3 regions of the Geobacillus zalihae genome follow, and region 1 is predicted to be linked to each of the others. Evidence: riboswitches for the same ligand, from Rfam matches in the RefSeq annotation. Region 1 holds a riboswitch; each other region holds the start of a gene.
What was found. Region 1 has a riboswitch for S-adenosylmethionine ahead of QWV57_RS06535 (hypothetical protein). Riboswitches for the same ligand answer to the same signal wherever they lie in the genome.
Positions count from the first base shown of each region.

Region 2: linked by a shared signal. The riboswitch ahead of QWV57_RS02290 (phosphoadenylyl-sulfate reductase) and the one ahead of QWV57_RS06535 (hypothetical protein) in region 1 are both predicted to bind S-adenosylmethionine.
Region 3: linked by a shared signal. The riboswitch ahead of QWV57_RS03510 (bifunctional homocysteine S-methyltransferase/methylenetetrahydrofolate reductase) and the one ahead of QWV57_RS06535 (hypothetical protein) in region 1 are both predicted to bind S-adenosylmethionine.

Region 1 is NZ_CP129217.1:1,266,335-1,268,532, forward strand. It holds partial or broken gene QWV57_RS06530 (ABC transporter substrate-binding protein) at 46-855, shown strand; SAM riboswitch class I at 917-1,021, shown strand; gene QWV57_RS06535 (hypothetical protein) at 1,103-1,426, shown strand; gene QWV57_RS06540 (VOC family protein) at 1,442-1,825, shown strand; gene QWV57_RS06545 (PaaI family thioesterase) at 1,926-2,198, shown strand, end outside.
Region 2 is NZ_CP129217.1:453,872-456,069, reverse strand. It holds gene QWV57_RS02300 (low molecular weight protein-tyrosine-phosphatase) at 1-21, opposite strand, end outside; gene QWV57_RS02295 (DUF1128 domain-containing protein) at 371-595, shown strand; SAM riboswitch class I at 725-829, shown strand; gene QWV57_RS02290 (phosphoadenylyl-sulfate reductase) at 955-1,662, shown strand; gene sat (sulfate adenylyltransferase) at 1,936-2,198, shown strand, end outside.
Region 3 is NZ_CP129217.1:686,589-688,786, forward strand. It holds gene QWV57_RS03510 (bifunctional homocysteine S-methyltransferase/methylenetetrahydrofolate reductase) at 1-1,300, opposite strand, end outside; SAM riboswitch class I at 1,372-1,474, opposite strand; gene QWV57_RS03515 (hypothetical protein) at 1,544-1,696, opposite strand; gene QWV57_RS03520 (ABC transporter ATP-binding protein) at 1,757-2,198, shown strand, end outside.

The DNA of each region.
Region 1 (2,198 bases):
CTTTCACTTCGTTTCGAAGTGGGAGACTTCTTTCGGAAAGATGTTAAACTCGGTCATTGGGATGCGAAAAAGCAAGAAAATGTGATGGACAATCCGAAATTCCAGAACAAAAAGCTGCGCCAAGCCATGGCGTACGCCATCAACAACCAAGAAGTGGCTGATCACTTGTACCACGGCTTGCGCTTCCCGGCGACCACGCTGATCCCGCCGTCGTTCCCGGGATACCATGACAGCTCGATCAAAGGGTACACGTATAATCCGGAAAAAGCAAAACAGCTGCTTGATGAGGCCGGCTATAAAGATGTGGACGGCGACGGCTTGCGCGAAGATCCGAACGGCAAAAAGTTTACGATCAACTTTTTGGCGATGAGCGGCGGCGATATTGCCGAGCCGTTGGCGAAGTTTTACATGCAATGCTGGAAAGACGTTGGCTTGGATGTCCAATTGGTGGACGGCCGTCTGGCGGAGTTCAACTCGTTCTATGACATGGTTGAAAAAGATGACCCGAAAGTGGATGTTTACGCTGCCGCTTGGGCAACGGGAACGGACGTCGACCCGTACGGTCTGTACGGCCGCAACGTCATGTTCAACTACTCGCGTTGGGTGAACGAGAAAAATGATGAGCTGCTGGAAAAAGGCCATTCCGAGCAGGCGTTTGACAAGGAGTATCGCCGGAAAATTTACAGCGAGTGGCAAAAGCTAATGAACGAAGAAGTGCCGGTCATCCCAACGTTGTATCGTTCCGCCATCTATGCGGTCAACAACCGTGTCGCCAACTTTACGGTTGACCCGAGCTCGAAGCTGACGTGGAAAGATGTCGGCGTCACGTCCGAGCAACCAGAAGTGGCGGAATAAACAAAAAAGCGATTGCTTCTATGGGATTCGATATGGTAACATGAAAGACAAATGATCATACGTCTTATCAAGAGTGGGCGAGAGAACGGGCTTGATGACCCCACAGCAACCTGCCGCCGGCAAGGTGCTAACACCCGCAAAGCGGTCTCGCTTTGGATGATAAGAACGGCTGCCCCCTTTCGCATCATTCCGAGGCGAAAGGGGTTTTTGTCGATAGGGGGTGAAGGGGGAAATAGTGAAGAGGGACATGTCGATCCGAGCTTGCATGGCCGCTCATCTCCGTGCCGCTGCGTTCGCCGTTCATGTCATGCGCTGCGTGCAGGCGGAGCTGATTCGGTTTGACCCTGAAGCGGCGGTTTATGTCGACCGCGGGGGCGGATATACCCACTTGTATGGGAAAGCGCAAGGGACAACCTTTTCAGTGTTGTTGACCGACAGCGAGGCGGACGAATGGAAGGCGGACGGACCGTACGCCCTTGATCGCTACATATGGACAGAGCTTGGGAAAAAAGGGGTTTTTCCAATGCGGATGACGCCGTATTTACAAGCTGTATGGTTAATGGAGTCATAGAAAGGAAGAGGACGAATGGCAGTCAAAAAATTTGAGCATGTCGGCATTCAAGTGAAGGACATCGAGACATCGAAAGCGTTTTATCAAAACGTCGTCGGCCTGGAGCTGCTCGACGAAATGATTCATACGAACGGAACGATGAAATTGGCGTTTTTAGGGATTGACGGCTCGATCGTCGTCGAGCTGATCGAAGGATACAACCCGGATTTGCCGACGGAAGGAAAAGTGCACCACGTGGCGTTTACGGTCGAAGGCATCGAGCAGGAAAAAGAACGGCTTCAGTCGCTCGGCGTCCCGCTAGTGTGGGATGAAATTACAACGCTCCCAAACGGGGCGAAATACTTATTTTTCCTTGGCCCGGACGGCGAATGGATCGAGTTTTACGAGCCGGCGCAATGAACGAAGGGGAAGGCGGCCATCGGTATGGCCGCCTTTTGCCGTGCAAGAAGGAAAATAGGGAGTGCACCGCGTATAGGTAAAGGGGAGAGGAGGAGAACAGATGGAGCCGCAAGTTATCCACGCCATTCAAGACGACTACCCGGATGAATTTGCCTGGTGCTATGGCTGCGGACGGCTGAATGAGCAAGGCCATCATTTCCGCACCGGCTGGGACGGAGACAAAACGGTGACCGTCTATACGCCGCGCCCGGAACATACGGCGATCCCTGGGTTTGTGTACGGCGGGCTGATCGCCTCGCTCATCGACTGCCATGGCACCGGGTCGGCGGCGCTCGCCTTGCATCGGAAAAACGGCCATGAGCCGGGAAGCGGG
Region 2 (2,198 bases), 810 kb from region 1:
AACAAACAGCACTTTAATCATCCAAACAGCCACCCCTCTCTCTATGTCCACGGTGCTTTCCACCGTTAGTTTTCCTTCATTTCTTTTCATCTAGCCCTTTTTGGCCCTAAAAGGACGGGGATGTCACGACAAAACAACTCCAGCGGGGGAGCGTGTGCGAATGGGCCAACAACTCTTGCGCGCGTTCACGACAACCATTTTGAAGAAAACGCGGTGTTTCACCAACCTTTTAGACTGGCACTATGCATGTGCACCTACATTTTACCACATCATCCGTTTTTCATCAGAAAAGCAAGCCATGCAATCTCTCCCCATTCTTCCTGCACCTATGGTACAATACATAGTAACTTGCCATGAAAGGAGTAAACGAATGGATTTATCAAAACGGTCGGCGGAAAACGTCGCCTACATGATCGAACAGTTGAAGCAAAAGTTGAAAGTGCTGAACTTGGATGCCATCAAGCCGTCCCATTTTTCCGAGGAATGGTACGATGAGTTGAGAGACATTTACGAGATGGTGATGAAACGCGAGACGTTCAGCCCAAGCGAAATGCAGGCGATTGTCGAAGAGCTCGGAAGCCTGCGCAAAAAATAACGCTCCCATCTGCTGTTAGGCAGGCAATGCAGCTGTTTCGTATAAAAACAATTCCTATCGAAAAACTATGATTGACATTATCGTCAATTGTGCTAAAATTTTAATCAATTAAATGACATGCGTTGCATACGTTGCTCGAGAGTGAGGGAGGAATGGGCTCAATGAACTCCGACAACCTGCCGCCTATAGCAAAGTGCCAATTCCAGCTAAAGAAGATCTTTAGTAAAATAAGGGGCTCCCTTTCTCCCGCTCTTTCTGATTCATGCAAGGAAGGATTTTTGCCGCCGAATTGCCGTTTGGCCGCTATATATCCGACTAATTACGTGGATTTTCTTTGATTTTGTGAGGAGGAGAAACCGATGCTCACGTATGATCAGTGGGAAACGGCGGAAAAACCGTCTTTTCCGTCCGATAATGAAACAAAAGGGGCGCTTGACGTCCTGGCCTGGGCGTATCGCGAATACGGCGATGAGATCGTATACGCGTGCAGCTTCGGCATCGAGGGGATTGTGCTGATTGATCTCATCTCTCGGGTCAAACCGAACGCCGAAATTGTCTTTTTGGATACCGGTCTGCATTTTCCAGAGACATACGATACGATCGCGAAAGTGAAAGAAAAATATCCGTCGCTTCGCATCGTGATGAAGCAGCCGCGCTTGACGTTGGAAGAACAGAAGGCGCAGTTTGGCGACGAGTTATGGAAACGCGACCCGAACAAATGCTGTGAGCTGCGCAAAGTCATTCCGCTGCGCGAGGTGCTGACCGGGGTGACGGCGTGGATTTCCGGCTTGCGCCGCGAGCAATCGCCGACGCGGCGGCATGTCGAGTACATTAACAAAGACGACAAGTTCCGTTCGATTAAAGTTTGTCCGCTCATTCACTGGACGTGGAAAGACGTTTGGAATTACGTGTATAAACACGGCCTTCCGTACAACGTGCTCCACGACCGCGGCTACCCGAGCATCGGTTGCGCCCCGTGCACCGCTCCGGCTACAGATCCGAACGACTTGCGCTCCGGGCGCTGGGCTGGCCAAGGAAAGACGGAATGCGGTCTCCATCTCGCCTAAGGAGAGAACATTGACATGCTCCTTGCCATTGCTTTGATCGCATCCTTTTTCTTCGCCATGAACATCGGGGCAAGCGGCGCGGCGGCCTCGATAGGCGTCGCTGATGAATCGGACGCCATTCCGAATCGTCAAGCTACTGTTTGACAGCGACGTCTATACGGTCATCGCCATCTTGAGCGTCTGCTTGGCGTCATTAGCCTAAAAAAAGAGCGCTTGCCTCATGAACATGGCAGCGGCATTTCACAACATCTATCAATCTAGGAGGTTATGAACATGAGCGTAAGCATCCCGCATGGCGGCACATTGATCAATCGTTGGAATCCGGACTATCCGCTTGATGAGGCGACCAAAACGATCGAGCTCTCCAAAGCCGAACTGAGCGACTTGGAGCTGATCGGAACGGGCGCCTACAGCCCCCTCACTGGTTTTTTAACGAAAACGGATTACGACGCGGTTGTTGAAACCATGCGTCTTTCTGACGGCACCGTCTGGAGCATTCCGATCACGCTCGCGGTAACAGAAGAAAAAGCGAAAGA
Region 3 (2,198 bases), 580 kb from region 1:
ATGATGACACATCATATACGGACGTCGCTCCCGGGAAATCGCCGATTTTCGACGGATCGCCGGTAATGGCGAGCACATCAGTGATGCCGAGCGTATGCAAGCCCATCAAATGCGACTGCAAGCCGATCAAGTTGCGGTCGCGGCACGTAATATGCACGAGCGGGCGGACGCCGAGCCGCTCTTTCACGATCGTGGCGACGGCGGCGTTGCTGATGCGCGGCGTAGCAAGCGAGTTGTCGGCCAACGTCAGCGCATCGATGCCGGCGTCATGGAGCGCTTTCGCTCCGGCGAGAAATTTGTCAATGCCGAGTTTTTTCGGCGGGTCGAGTTCAACGATGACCGAGCGGCGCGCGCGGGCGAGCTCGGGAAGCGGAGTTGGGGCGGACCGCTCGGCTTGCACCGATACGGGCACCGCGCGCCGCTTCACCGTTTTTTCCGTCACCGGCGTCCGGTCGGCGAGCGCCTTTGCCATTGCCTCAATATGTTTCGGCGTCGTGCCGCAGCACCCGCCGATCAAGCGCACCCCTTGATCGCGGAACGCTTTGGCCGCCTCTTCAAAATATTCCGCGTTCGTTTCATAGACAAGCCGGCCGTCGCGGTAATCCGGGAGGCTCGCGTTCGGATACGCCGACAAAAACGCCTGCTTCGGCAGCGGCACTTCCTCGAGCGACCGAAGCATATGATATGGACCGAGACGACAGTTCAGTCCGACGACATCGGCCCCGAGCGCCTCTAGGCGAGCAAGGGCGTCCGCGAGCGGCGTGCCATCTTGCAAGACGCCGACTTCATGGAGCGACACATGGGCGATGATCGGCAAATCCGTTTCTTTGCGGGCGATGGCAAGCACCGTCTCCAACTCTTCCAAATCGTAATACGTCTCGAGCAGCACGCCATCAACCCCTTCAGCCAGCAGGACAAACAGCTGCTCGCGAAACGTCCGTTTCACTTCTTCGAGCGTGACGACGCTTTTGTTTAACGTGCGAAGCCCCCCGATCGTCCCGAGCACGTACGCCCGCCCGTTCGCCGCTTGCCTGGCGAGCCGCACCGCCGCGCGGTTGATGGCCGGCACCTCATCTTCAAGGCCGTAGCGGGCGAGTTTCACATAGTTGGCGCCGTATGTATTCGTCTGAATGACGTCGGCGCCCGCGGCGATATACGCTTCATGAATATGGACGATTTCATCTGGATTGGATAGATTCAATTCTTCAAAACAACGGTCAATGCCGTGCGAATATAAAAGCGTTCCCATCGCCCCGTCGGCGATGAGAATGCGCTCTTTCAACTCATCCAGCAATCCCACGTTCGATTCCCCCGTTTCTCCGTAGTAAAAGAAAAAAGCCTTCTATAAGAAGAAGACTTTTCATTCGCTTCTTCTTATCTTCCAGGCTTCCGCCTGTCTGGATTTAGCACCTTGGCCGCGGGCCAGGTTGCTGAGGGTTCACCGGGCCAGTCCCTCCCCCTCTCTTGATAAGAATGCCGGTATGCAATTGTGCGGTGACGTTTTGATGATTACTATATAATTTAATGTATTTTTCGAAATTATTCAATACGGTGAAGCAAGGAAATTTGAAAAAACGATCAATGAGACAGCGGCTTTCCGCATTGCGGGCAAAATTGGAAGCTGTTCTGCGGAATAGTCAGCCGCTTTTTGTTTTTTAGTCGCCGACATGGCGGAAAGCATATTTTTCCGTTGCACTTTCCACTCTCCTATGTTCTAATTAGGAATAGTGAACATCAAGAAGACGGGGGGCTGGAAGTGAACGGGGAAGAGATCATCCGCTTCGAGCGAGTGACGAAGGAATACGACGGAACGGTCGTATTGGATGACGTCAGTTTTGCGATGGAGCGCGGGAAGTTTTATACGCTGCTTGGCCCGTCAGGGTGCGGGAAGACGACGATTTTGCGGCTGATTGCCGGGTTTATCGAACCGACGGAAGGAACGATTTATTTCCACGGGAAGCCGATTCAAAACGTCCCGCCGAACAAACGGCAAGTCAACACTGTCTTTCAAGACTATGCGTTGTTTCCTCACCTCGATGTGTTTGAAAACGTGGCATTTGGCTTGCGCGTGAAAAAGATGAAAGAAGCGGACATCCGCCAAAAAGTGAGCGAAGCGCTCCGGTTTGTCAACTTGGAAGGCTATGAGCGCCGCCGCATTCAAGAGATGTCCGGCGGCCAACGCCAGCGCGTCGCCATTG